Regions from separate parts of the Trichococcus shcherbakoviae genome, predicted to be linked through region 1. Evidence: predicted binding sites of a transcription regulator. Region 1 holds the regulator's gene; the other holds the start of a gene.

Region 1 (5,709 bases):
CGTACAGCCCTGAAAGAAATTTAGGAAATCGTGCCGACTGAGCATCGTAGAGCGCAATAGGTACGATTTATCTAATTTCCGAAGGGCTAACCCGTGAAGCTGGACAACTTTTTTAGATGAATGAACTTTTGTGTAAATTCATTCATGTTAAAAAAGGCAATAAAAAAAGCCCATCCCCAGCTTGTGCCGGAAATGGGACGTGTCTACGTGGTTCCACCCAAATTCAAAGAGTGCGACAGGCATCCGCTTAAGATTCTGTCTCATCCTTACTTGAACGCGATAACGAGCGTACCGTTTCCCCCTACTGCAGTTTCAGGGAATCTCTCGAAAGGGGTCGATACATGATTGATTAGGATGTTCCACCAAGCCATCCCTCGCTAAAAATCAGTTCATCCATCGGTGTCTTTCTCATCGATTTGTCTTTCGTTTCATCTGTAGTCCATTTAAACACAAAAAACAATTGTTTTCAAGTTTAAAATAAGAAAAGCTGAACGGGTTCGCTTAGCCCTGATTAAGGAAACACTGTGACCTAAACGGTCAAGTACTCTGATGTCACAGTGCGACATCAGAGGGCCTCACTACGAGACCAGTTGGATGGCCTGATGACAGGACTAAGCGATTGAAATCGCAAGAGTCATGACAATTTAGGAAATCGTGCCTACTGCTCGAAGCGGCGGTTCTTCCCGGTCATAGGAATCTCGCGCGATAAGAAGCGGATCCGCTCCATCAGACGTTTCGCCTTCATCGGCTCGTCATCGCCCCGGTTGCCCATGCGCAAATGCTCCTCCAACTGCTGCATCGTAAAGTTGGAACTGAAGAATGTCGGCAAGTCTTCCTGCATCCGGTACTGGAGGATGACGCCGAGCACTTCATCACGGATCCAGGTGGAATTGGCTTCCGCTCCGATGTCGTCCAACATCAGGATCTCCGCCTTCTTCACGGCATCGATCTTTTCGTTGACCGTGTTGCTCTGGATCGCCTGCTTCATCTCCATCGTGAAGGTCGGGTAATGCATCAGTGTCGTCAGATGGCCACCCATCGCCAATTCATGCGCAATCGCACCCAACAGATAGGATTTCCCTACTCCGAATGGACCATAGAAATAAAGCGCTTGGTGATGCACTTTCGGATTCCCATTGAATGAATCAATGAAATTCAACGATTCCAGAATGGCCGGCATCCGCTCGTTCGATTGGACAAAGCGATCCAATGTCGCCGTGCGGACATCCTTCGGCATCGACATCGAATGGACGCGGCTCCGCAATTCCTTTTCTTTTTCCTTTGCCATCGTCTCGTCCGTCGGTGTGTAGACGACATCTATGTAACCGGCATTCAATACAAGGTGTGGCTCATAGCCTGGATTCTGCGATTCTTTCCCCAGCTTGATCTTCTCTTTTTCCTGCACATATTCGTGCAATTTTGAATAACTTCTCTCGACGATTTCCCGCGTCAGGCGTTCTTCGTGTTTCTGGAAGAACGCTTGAACATCGGCATCCTTCATGATTGTGTCGATCATGCCTTTGTAGCGTTGGCTGATTTCGGGATTATTCATATATTTGTAGAATGCTCTTCCGATATGATCCATCACTCATCCCCTGCCTTTCCGCTACTCTTTAATTTTTTGATGCGTTCATTCAGTTTTTGTTGCGCTTCCGGCGTCAGCGGTGTTTCCACAACCGACTTATGTTCCTCTTTAGCCCAATCCGGCAAGTTTTCTTTCTTGCGCGCCACCGTTTTCCCATAATTCTTTGCGGTCGTTCGGCTGGCTGCCCGCTTCTCCGCTTTCGCTTTCATCTCGCCGGCGAATTGCTTCGCTTTCGCCAACGCTTTTTCGGGCGAATCGACGCCGTCCTGCAGCCAATCGTTTGCGATGGCTTCCACATAGGCCTTGGAAAGATGCGGATTGTTGAGGATGACCAACACATAGTGCGTCAATACGTTGAGCACACTCGGTTTGAAATCAGCCTTTTCCATCAGCGTACGCAGCAATTGCGTCTCCGAGGCGGTCACGATGCCGCCTTTCTGCTTTTTGATGCTGGTCAAAAATTGATGCGGCGTCAATTGTTCGCACGCCTTGATGAACGAGATCTCTTCACTGGAAAAGCGCGCCTGAATCAATTTTTGTTCCCGGCCTTTTTCAGTATCTTTAGCCAGTTGGATGCTCTGGGTGACTTTGTCCTTTACTTCCAACCGGGTGCTGTGTCTCTGTTCATAGGCATCGGATACAATTTTTTTGAGCGCTTCTCCATCCACTTTGCCTGATTCGATGTCAGCGGCCTCCAGAATGAACTGGGCCATCTGCAGTTCGTCGCAACCATACAGCGTGTAGAGGATAGTGATCGTGTGCTCCAATTCCTTTGTGATGGATTCACGTTTGACGAATTGCTTGTTCAACAGCTGCCGGAAAAACGAGAAGTCAAACCCATCGTTCTCGATCACGGGCAGGCTTGCCGCGTTATCCCCCAACAACGTATTATCGTTCTGCCTCATCCGCGCTTGCTCCGTAAAGGCACTTTCCGAGAAAGAAAAAACATCCAAAAAGGACTTGGTGATATTTTCCGCATTTTTTACGTCGCGGACTTGCCGGCTGAACCGCTGTTGCAACTCGCGGTATTTCCTTTCGCCGACTTTTTCATATAACAGCAACCCCATCAGGTCATCACTGAAAAAAGCATGACTGGACAGCGGCTGCTGCAATTCGTATAGGTACTGCTTCTCAGGCTCGTTTACCAGAAATGTCTTCAGCAAACCGATCCCTTCCAATTTCACGCGCGCTTGATAGAACTCTTGGATTCCGCTGTTCGATAGAGCCAATAATTCGGTGTGAAGCAACTCCTTGCTCCAATAGCTCTCCTGCGGAATCTCCGCAAGCAGCGTCAAATAGAGGCTGAATGCTTGCGGCCCGATGATGGGCTGATACAATTGGGTCAGGATTTTGCGGTCCACATCGGAAATCAAGTTCGTCTGGCTTGCTCTGAAAGGATCCTTAGGACTTATGTTTTGCCATGGATAGCTCATTGTTCATTGTCTTCCTTTCCGGGGGCTGCCTCGTTCGGAGGAGCATCGGATGGTTGGATGTCTGAAGCTTCAGCAGCCGCTTGTTCGGCTTTTTTCTTCTCCATGTTCTTCAATTCATCAAGGAAGGTTTTCCGATCCGAAAATTGGCGGTAAACACTTGCGAAACGGATATAGGCGACGTCGTCTATTTTGGATAACTTATCCATGACGTATTCCCCGATGACGATGCTGGATACTTCATTTTCTCCAAGCGCTCGGATTTCGGCTTCCACCTCATTGACGACAGTCTCCAGTTGTTCGAGGGCGATCGGCCGTTTTTCGCAGGAGCGGATCAATCCCCGCAACAACTTTTCACGGCTGAACTCTTCGCGCGCGCCATTTTTTTTGATGACAAGCAACGGCGTTTGCTCGATCCTTTCGAATGTAGTGAAGCGGAAATGGCATTGTTCGCATTCGCGACGGCGGCGGATGGCTTTCCCGTCATCAGCCGGACGACTATCGACAACACGCGATCCGTGATAGTGACATTTTGGGCATTGCATCGGCTTTCCCCCTTTTCTTTCCTTTATTATCGCTTCATTATAACATACTTGTGGCTCAAAAACCTTGAAAAGATGGTCTTTCCGAGACCATCAGGCTAGGCGGAAAGATGTCCATGCAGCCATTCGTTGACTTGTTTTTCAGTTTCTTCGATCGTCCTGGAATTGTCGATGACAAAGTCCGCCAGCTCTTTTTTCTTTTCGATCGAAAGCTGACTTTGCATTCTCCGGGTGGCTTCCTCCGCATCCAAATGATTGCGGCTCATCAGCCTTTGCAATTGCAGCTCTTCCGGAACATAGACGACCATCACGGCATCGCAGCTGTCCTCATACCCGCCTTCGTACAGCAATGGAATATCCAGCACGATCAAATTGTGCCCTTCCGAAATATAGCGTTCTTTTTCTGCCTGTATCCAATCATTGATGCGCTCCTTCAGCAACACATCCAGTTCTTTACGCTTCTCCCTATCCGAAAAGATCAGCGTTCCCAAACGTTTGCGATCCAGCGTGCCATCAGGCAGCAGATAGGCTTCCCCAAAATGTTCGATGATGTCCGCTAACCCCGGCGCACCCGGAAGAACGACAGCCCTTGCTCCCAAGTCTGCATCGACAACCGGAATGCCCGCAGACAAAAACAGCTTCGCTACAGTCGATTTCCCTGTAGCGATGCTTCCTGTAAGACCCAATATATAACTCATGTTCGTTTATCTCGCCCCTTTGTACGCAACGTCGGTGATGTCTGCTGCCTTCGAACGCGTCTTCGACAGTTGTTGACAATGCGGACAATAATGCGTCCCTCTCTGTGCAACCCTTATTTTTTCGATCGGATGGCCGCAGTTTGGACAAGGTTGTCCGGTCTGTCCGTAGACGGCAAGGGAGACTTGGAATTTACCTGCCTCACCCAACGTGTTTTTGTAGGTCCGGATAGTCGACCCTCCGGCTTCCACCGATCTGCTGATCACATCGATGATGGCTTCCTGCAGTCTTTTGGCTGCAGCCGGCCCGATTGTGTCGGCTGCTTGAAGGGGATGGATTCTGGCTTGGAAAAGCGACTCATCCGCATAGATATTTCCGACGCCGGCAACAATGTTCTGGTCAAGGATGACCGCTTTGATCGCCCGATGCGACTTGGCAAGATCTTTCTTGAACTTGCTCAATTTGAAGAAATCCGCGGTCGGTTCCGGCCCCATCTTTTGGAAAGGTTCATAATCATCCCGCTTTTCGATCGGCAACAGCGTGAATTTGCCGAACTTGCGCACGTCAAGGTAACGCAATTGGCGGCCATCGGCGAGATAAAAAATGACATGGGTATGCTTTTTGATCGGTTCACCGGATTCGCTCACCTCATATTTACCTTCCATCCGCAGATGGGAAATCATCGCCCAGTGGTCCAACAAGAAAATCAGATACTTGCCGCGGCGTTCGATGGTGTTGATCTGTTCCCCCCGCAGGACCGTCTTGAACCGTTCAGTGGAGAAAGGCGGCGTGATCATACGATCCCAAAAGACGGCTACATCTATGATAACGGCTCCTCCGACAAGGTTAACGAGCCCCTTGCGGATGGTTTCTACTTCTGGCAATTCCGGCATAAGCAGCCCCCTTTCTTTTTATCAGATTGTTCCTTGTTTATTTTGCTTCATACCAGCTGTCGCCGAAATTACTGTCCACTTTAAGCGGCACAGCCAAGGAGACAGCATGCTCCATGATTTCCGGCACCAATTTTTCCAATACCGGAATTTCTTCTTCCGGGCATTCGAAGATCAGTTCATCGTGAACCTGCAGCAGCATGTTCGCTTGAAGACCTTTTTCCTTGAGGACTTTATCCATCCGGACCATCGCAACTTTGATGATATCTGCGGCAGTGCCTTGGATCGGCGAATTGATGGCAGTCCGTTCCGCAAAGGAGCGCAGATTGAAGTTGCGGTTATGGATGTCAGGCAGGTAGCGGCGTCTGTGGAATAACGTTTCGACATAACCGTTCTCTTTCGCTTCTTTGACGATGTCCTCCATAAATTGCTTCACACCTGGATATTTTTCGAAATAACGGTCAATGAATTCTTGAGCGGCTTTTCGGGTGATGTTCAGGTTTTGGGACAACCCATAGTCGCTGATTCCGTAAACAACGCCAAAATTGACGGCCTTCGCTTGTCGG
Region 2 (5,709 bases), 990 kb from region 1:
GTTCGTTATTCGGTTTAATAATATTTCAGGGCAGCTGGGCCTGAATCGCTGTTGCTGATGCGGAAGGCATCGGCAACAGGGGAAACGAAGACTTTACCGTCACCGACATGACCCGTGTATAAAGCGCGGCGGGCAGCACGGATGACTTCTTCGACAGGCACCTCGCTGATGATCGTTTCGATGCGGACTTTCGGTAAAAGATTGCCCTCAGCCTTCGCACCACGATAGAAGGTTTGTTGGCCTTTTTGGAGCCCGTAACCATGCACGGATGTGACCGTCATGCCGGTTACGCCGATAGCGTTCAATTCAGCTTTCAGACGCTCCAGTTTATCCGGATTAGCGATGATTTCAACTTTATTCATCGTATAGCCTGAATCAGCCAATTTGAAGGCTCCGACTTTAGTCAGGTCCACTTCTTGGACAGCAGGGATTCCAGCAGGTTTGTTGCTGTCTGTTACATAATCTTCGAATGCAGTCGTTGCAACAAAGTCATGGTAGCTTGAAGTCAAGCCATGCTCAGCGACGTCCATACCGACGATTTCTTCTTCAGCAGTAACGCGGAGACCCATTGTCTTTTGGATAACCTTGAAGACTATGTACATGGAACCGGCTGTGTAGGCTGCCACAGAAGCGACACCCAAAGCTTGGATCCCCAGCATGTTGAACCCGCCGCCGTACAATAATCCGCCATCCGTTGCGAAGACACCGACTAAGATTGTTCCCAATGCACCATTCACGCCGTGTACACTGAAAGCACCGACAGGATCATCGAACTTCAATTTTTGATCGACGAATTCAACAGCAAGGACAATGGCAAATCCGGCGATGAATCCGATGGCGATAGCGCCGAAGGGAGATACGACCGCACAGCCTGCAGTAATGGCTACAAGACCTGCCAATGAACCGTTCAGCGTCATTGAAACATCGGGCTTACCATATTTCTTCCAAGTGAATAAGAGAGTGACCAGAGTAGCTGTAACTGCGGATAAATTTGTATTCAAGAAGATAGTACCGATCAAGGCAAGGGTTTCGTCTCCTGTTGCCGCAACGGTTGAAGCCCCGTTGAATCCGAACCATGCGAACCATAGGATGAATACGCCTAGTGCACCGATTGTCAGGTTGTGTCCAGGAATGACTTGTGCTTTGCCATCTTTATATTTTCCGATACGCGGACCGACGATAGCAGCACCGACAAGTGCAGCGATGCCTCCGACCATATGCACGGCTGTGGATCCAGCGAAGTCGATGAAGCCCATTTGAGCTAACCAACCGCCGCCCCAGATCCAGTGACCTGAGATAGGATAGATCAACAAGGAGATGATGAAGGAGTACACGAGATAAGAGCTGAATTTTGTCCGTTCCGCAACAGCTCCGGATACGATAGTGGCTGCAGTTGCCGCGAATACGTTTTGAAACATGAAATGTACGGTTCCAGGAATGGTGGAATCAAGTCCCTCCATAAATAAGGCAGGTGTTCCGATGATGCCGGCGATATCGTCCCCGAACATGATGCTGTATCCGATGAGGAAGAATCCCAACGATCCGAGCACAAAGTCCATGAGGTTTTTCATGATGATGTTCGCCGCGTTCTTGGCACGAGTGAATCCCGTCTCGACCATTGCGAAACCGGCTTGCATAAAGAATACCAATACCGTTCCCAGCAAGGTCCATAATGTATCTACTGATGAAAACATAATAATTCCTCCTTTTGTTTTAGCATAGCCTTAGTTTATAGAAATAATTTTATTGAGGCTATATCCTGCTTACCAACCATGTTATATAATCTTACATATCTTTCAAACCAACGTTTGCAAGCGTTTAAATGTTAAAACGATGAGAGGTTTAATCTTAAATCTCATCTAATTGCAGTAATGTTGGATGGATTTGTGTTTTTTTGGTCAATATGATTAAAATAAACCTGACATGGGAGAGTAGGGAATATGGCGGATGTCAGAATCACTGACAAGAAAGAGGTCGCATTGGCAGGGAAATCCGACGAAAAGTGAAATTTCACAACAAAAAACCGTAAAGGGAACATGATCACATGCGCCCCTTACGGCTTTTTTATTTTTTGGTATCTTCTAAAAGTTGATGATCCAGTCCATTTCCGATAATTCGATCAATGGCAGCTCAATCGCTTCCTCTTTTAGTGCCTTCCCGAACCCTTCTTTGGAAAAAGGGCCTTTTACAGATTCAATTCTTCTATCGATAATAAAATATTCGAATGCTTCATTATGTTCTTTTTCAAGAATGATAAATTCATCGGTCCAATTCAATCGTGTAATGTAGCCCTGTATGTTTCCAGTCGGGTAGCGATAAGATGAAGGCAGATGGAAAAGGTTTTGCCAAGAAGCGCACTGTCTCAAAAATAGGTCTTCTCCGACCGGTATTCTAAATTTAGCAATTTTGGATATTTCAGGCAACATTCTATTTTTCCACACTAGCATTTCCCCCCTTTTTATCTCCTCATTCTTTTGACATCCTTACGGCACAAAAAACCGGATAATGGATCCGAAAAAAAGAATGAATCGCTTACATTTGTGACAAGTCATAGTATAACCGCTTTTATTTCCAAAGTACAGCAGATTCTATTGATTTTATGTACTTTATATGTTTTTTAACATTTTTTTTAATATTAGGGGCATTGTTCGGAAATCAAAACGGATCAGCTGGGTTTGTTTGGCTATTGTTTCTGTTCTGACTATGTAAGCGGGAGTCTGCTAAGGAAATAGCAAGCATTCCATTTTCAGGGCATTTTCTTATTGACCAACAGAACAAAATGTGTCTGATTGCTCTAGGTGTACTTTGCTATAAAACACTATATATTGTGGTGGAAATTTATGTGTGGATGATATATAGTATATACAGTGAATCGAAACAGAGACTACTTTAAGTGGAGGTATATGACTTGAGAAGCGCGTCCCGCAAGGAAAGCTTGCTCATTTTGTAACGACCTCTTACTTTTTATTAGCTTTTTTTGCATGTTCGGTTAATTTTTAACTAGGGAGTGGGAAAAATATGGCTTCATTACCAACGGATTTCTTAAATGAAAGCACGAATCTTCAAGTCGCTGACGCAGAAGTGAATATCCAAGTGTTGAAGGCGGATGGACGGGTAGTTCCTTTTCATGCCAAGAAAATATATAAAGCGATCAAGAAGGCGGAGCGTTTCTTGTCTGAACAGAACGAAGCGGCTGCAGATTACGATGTGGATGCTGTCGTGGCTTTGGTCGTAGACAAACTGATTGCATCAGAAACGGAAAGTGTTTCGACGGATGATATCCATGATCAAGTTGAAGCGACACTTGCTGAAATGGGGAATCTGCCGTTAGCGGAAGCCTACAATACCTATAAATTGACGAAAAAAGTCAAAAAGCTGCAACAACAGGACATCGAATTGCGCATCCAAAGTCTGATGAATGCCGATCAGAGCATCGTCAATGAGAATGCCAACAAGGATAGCCGCGTCTTCAATACGATCCGTGACTTGACGGCAGGAGTGGCTGCAAAAGCAATCGGACTGAGAATGCTGCCGAAACACGTTTCCAACGCCCATATGAAAGGCGATATCCATTATCATGACCTGGATTACCAACCGTATTCACCGATGACGAACTGTGTTCTGATCGATTTCCAGAATATGCTTCGTGAAGGTTTCAAAATCGGCAATGCAGAAGTAGACAGCCCGCGTTCAGTCAACACAGCGACTGCCCAAATGGCGCAGATTTTTGCGAACGTCGCTTCCAGCCAATACGGCGGCTGCAGTGCAGACCGTGTTGATGAAGTGTTGGCACCATACGCACGCCTGAACTATGAGAAACATCTGGAAACGGCTAAGGATTGGGTGGAAGGCGAAGCGAAACAAATCGCTTATGCCGAAGAAAAAACCCGCAAAGACATCTACGATGCTATGCAAAGCCTGGAGTACGAAATCAATACACTCTACACTTCAAACGGACAAACACCATTCACCACACTCGGATTCGGGTTGGGGACGGATTGGTTTGCACGCGAAATCCAAAAAGCAGTTCTGCAAGTGCGCATCAAAGGATTGGGCAAGGAAAGACGCACAGCGATCTTCCCGAAATTGATCTTCGCCTTGAAAAAAGGCACGAACTTGGAGACACAAGATCCAAACTATGACATCAAACAATTGGCCATCACTTGCGCCACGAAACGGATGTATCCGGATGTGCTGATGTACGATAAAATCGTTGAATTGACAGGCAGTTTCAAGACACCGATGGGTTGCCGTTCCTTCCTGCAGGGATGGAAAGACGAAAACGGAAACGAAGTCAATTCCGGTCGGATGAATCTTGGGGTCGTGACGTTGAACATCCCGAGAATCGCCTTGGAGTCGGAAGGGAATCCGGAAGCATTCTGGAACATCTTCGAGGAACGTTTGGCGATCTGTAAGGATGCTCTTGTCTACCGTGTCGAGCGCACCAAAGAAGCGACGCCTACGAACGCACCAATCCTGTATCAGCACGGAGCCTTCGGGAAACGTCTGGGCGAAACGGACAATGTCGACGAACTGTTCAAGGACAAACGCGCTACAGTCTCCCTAGGTTACATCGGGCTGTATGAAGCGGCTACCGTCTTTTACGGTGGAGATTGGGAAACGAATCCGGAAGCGAAAGCCTTCACTTTGGACATCGTCAAGAAGATGAAGGAAAAAACGGATGCTTGGGGCAACCAATACGGTTACCATTTCAGCGTCTACTCGACTCCGAGCGAAAGCTTGACCGATCGCTTCTGCAGCATGGACACAGAGAAATTCGGCATCATTTCCGACATCACGGATAAGGAATACTATACAAACAGCTTCCATTACGATGTCCGCAAGAATCCGAATCCTTTCGAGAAAATCGCCTTTGAAATGGAATATCCGCAATATTGCTCAGGCGGATTTATCCATTATTGCGAATACCCGAACCTGCAACAAAATCCGAAAGCGTTGGAAACAGTCTGGGATTTCGCCTACGACAAAGTCGGCTACCTGGGAACGAACACACCGATCGATCACTGCCTGGAGTGCGGTTTCGAAGGGGACTTCAATCCTACCGAGCGCGGGTTCCAATGCCCGGAATGCGGCAATACCGATCCGCAGACATGCGACGTCGTAAAACGCACATGCGGTTATCTCGGTAACCCACAGATCCGTCCGATGGTGAAAGGTCGCCACAAAGAGATTTCCGCCCGCGTCAAACATCTGCATGCGGATTGCAAGTCAGAACAGTAATCAGAACAGTTAGGTGATGTGAAGTGAAAAACCCGCAACCGCAAGAATGGTTGGCAGAGAAATACAGCAAGGACAAAGTGGCGGACTACAAGCCTTTCAACTTTGTCGATGGCGAAGGCGTGCGCTGCAGCATCTATCTGAGCGGCTGCCTGTTCGCCTGCGAAGGCTGCTACAACAAGATTGTCCAAAACTTCGACTATGGGATTGCCTACACCGACGAGCTTGAGGAACAGATCATGGCCGATCTGCGTCAGCCTTATGTGCAAGGCCTGACGCTTTTGGGCGGCGAACCTTTCCTCAACACGAAGGTCGCGCTGCGGCTTGCGCAGCGGATCCGGGCAGAGTTCGGCCGGACCAAGGACATCTGGGGCTGGACCGGTTACTACTGGGACGAACTGGCTGGAGAATCCGAGGATAAGCAGGAATTGCTACGCTTGATGGATGTGCTCGTCGACGGCCGCTTCGAAC

The links. Region 1 encodes NrdR, which represses ribonucleotide reductase genes. Its sites were predicted from a motif close to ACACNATATATNGTGT; they were not measured.
Region 2: nrdD (anaerobic ribonucleoside-triphosphate reductase) is a predicted target of NrdR. The motif match lies at 2,816-2,831, and genes of this name have one in related genera.

The regions. Positions count from the first base shown of each region.
Region 1 covers NZ_OY762653.1:2,574,770-2,580,478, reverse strand. The annotation lists gene dnaI (primosomal protein DnaI) at 659-1,585, opposite strand; gene ACKPBX_RS12200 (replication initiation and membrane attachment family protein) at 1,585-3,018, opposite strand; gene nrdR (transcriptional regulator NrdR) at 3,015-3,560, opposite strand; gene coaE (dephospho-CoA kinase) at 3,656-4,255, opposite strand; gene mutM (DNA-formamidopyrimidine glycosylase) at 4,262-5,146, opposite strand; gene polA (DNA polymerase I) at 5,184-5,709, opposite strand, start outside.
Region 2 covers NZ_OY762653.1:1,586,858-1,592,566, reverse strand. The annotation lists gene ACKPBX_RS07655 (ammonium transporter) at 15-1,694, opposite strand; gene ACKPBX_RS07650 (DUF3997 domain-containing protein) at 2,082-2,441, opposite strand; gene nrdD (anaerobic ribonucleoside-triphosphate reductase) at 3,019-5,241, shown strand; gene nrdG (anaerobic ribonucleoside-triphosphate reductase activating protein) at 5,265-5,709, shown strand, end outside.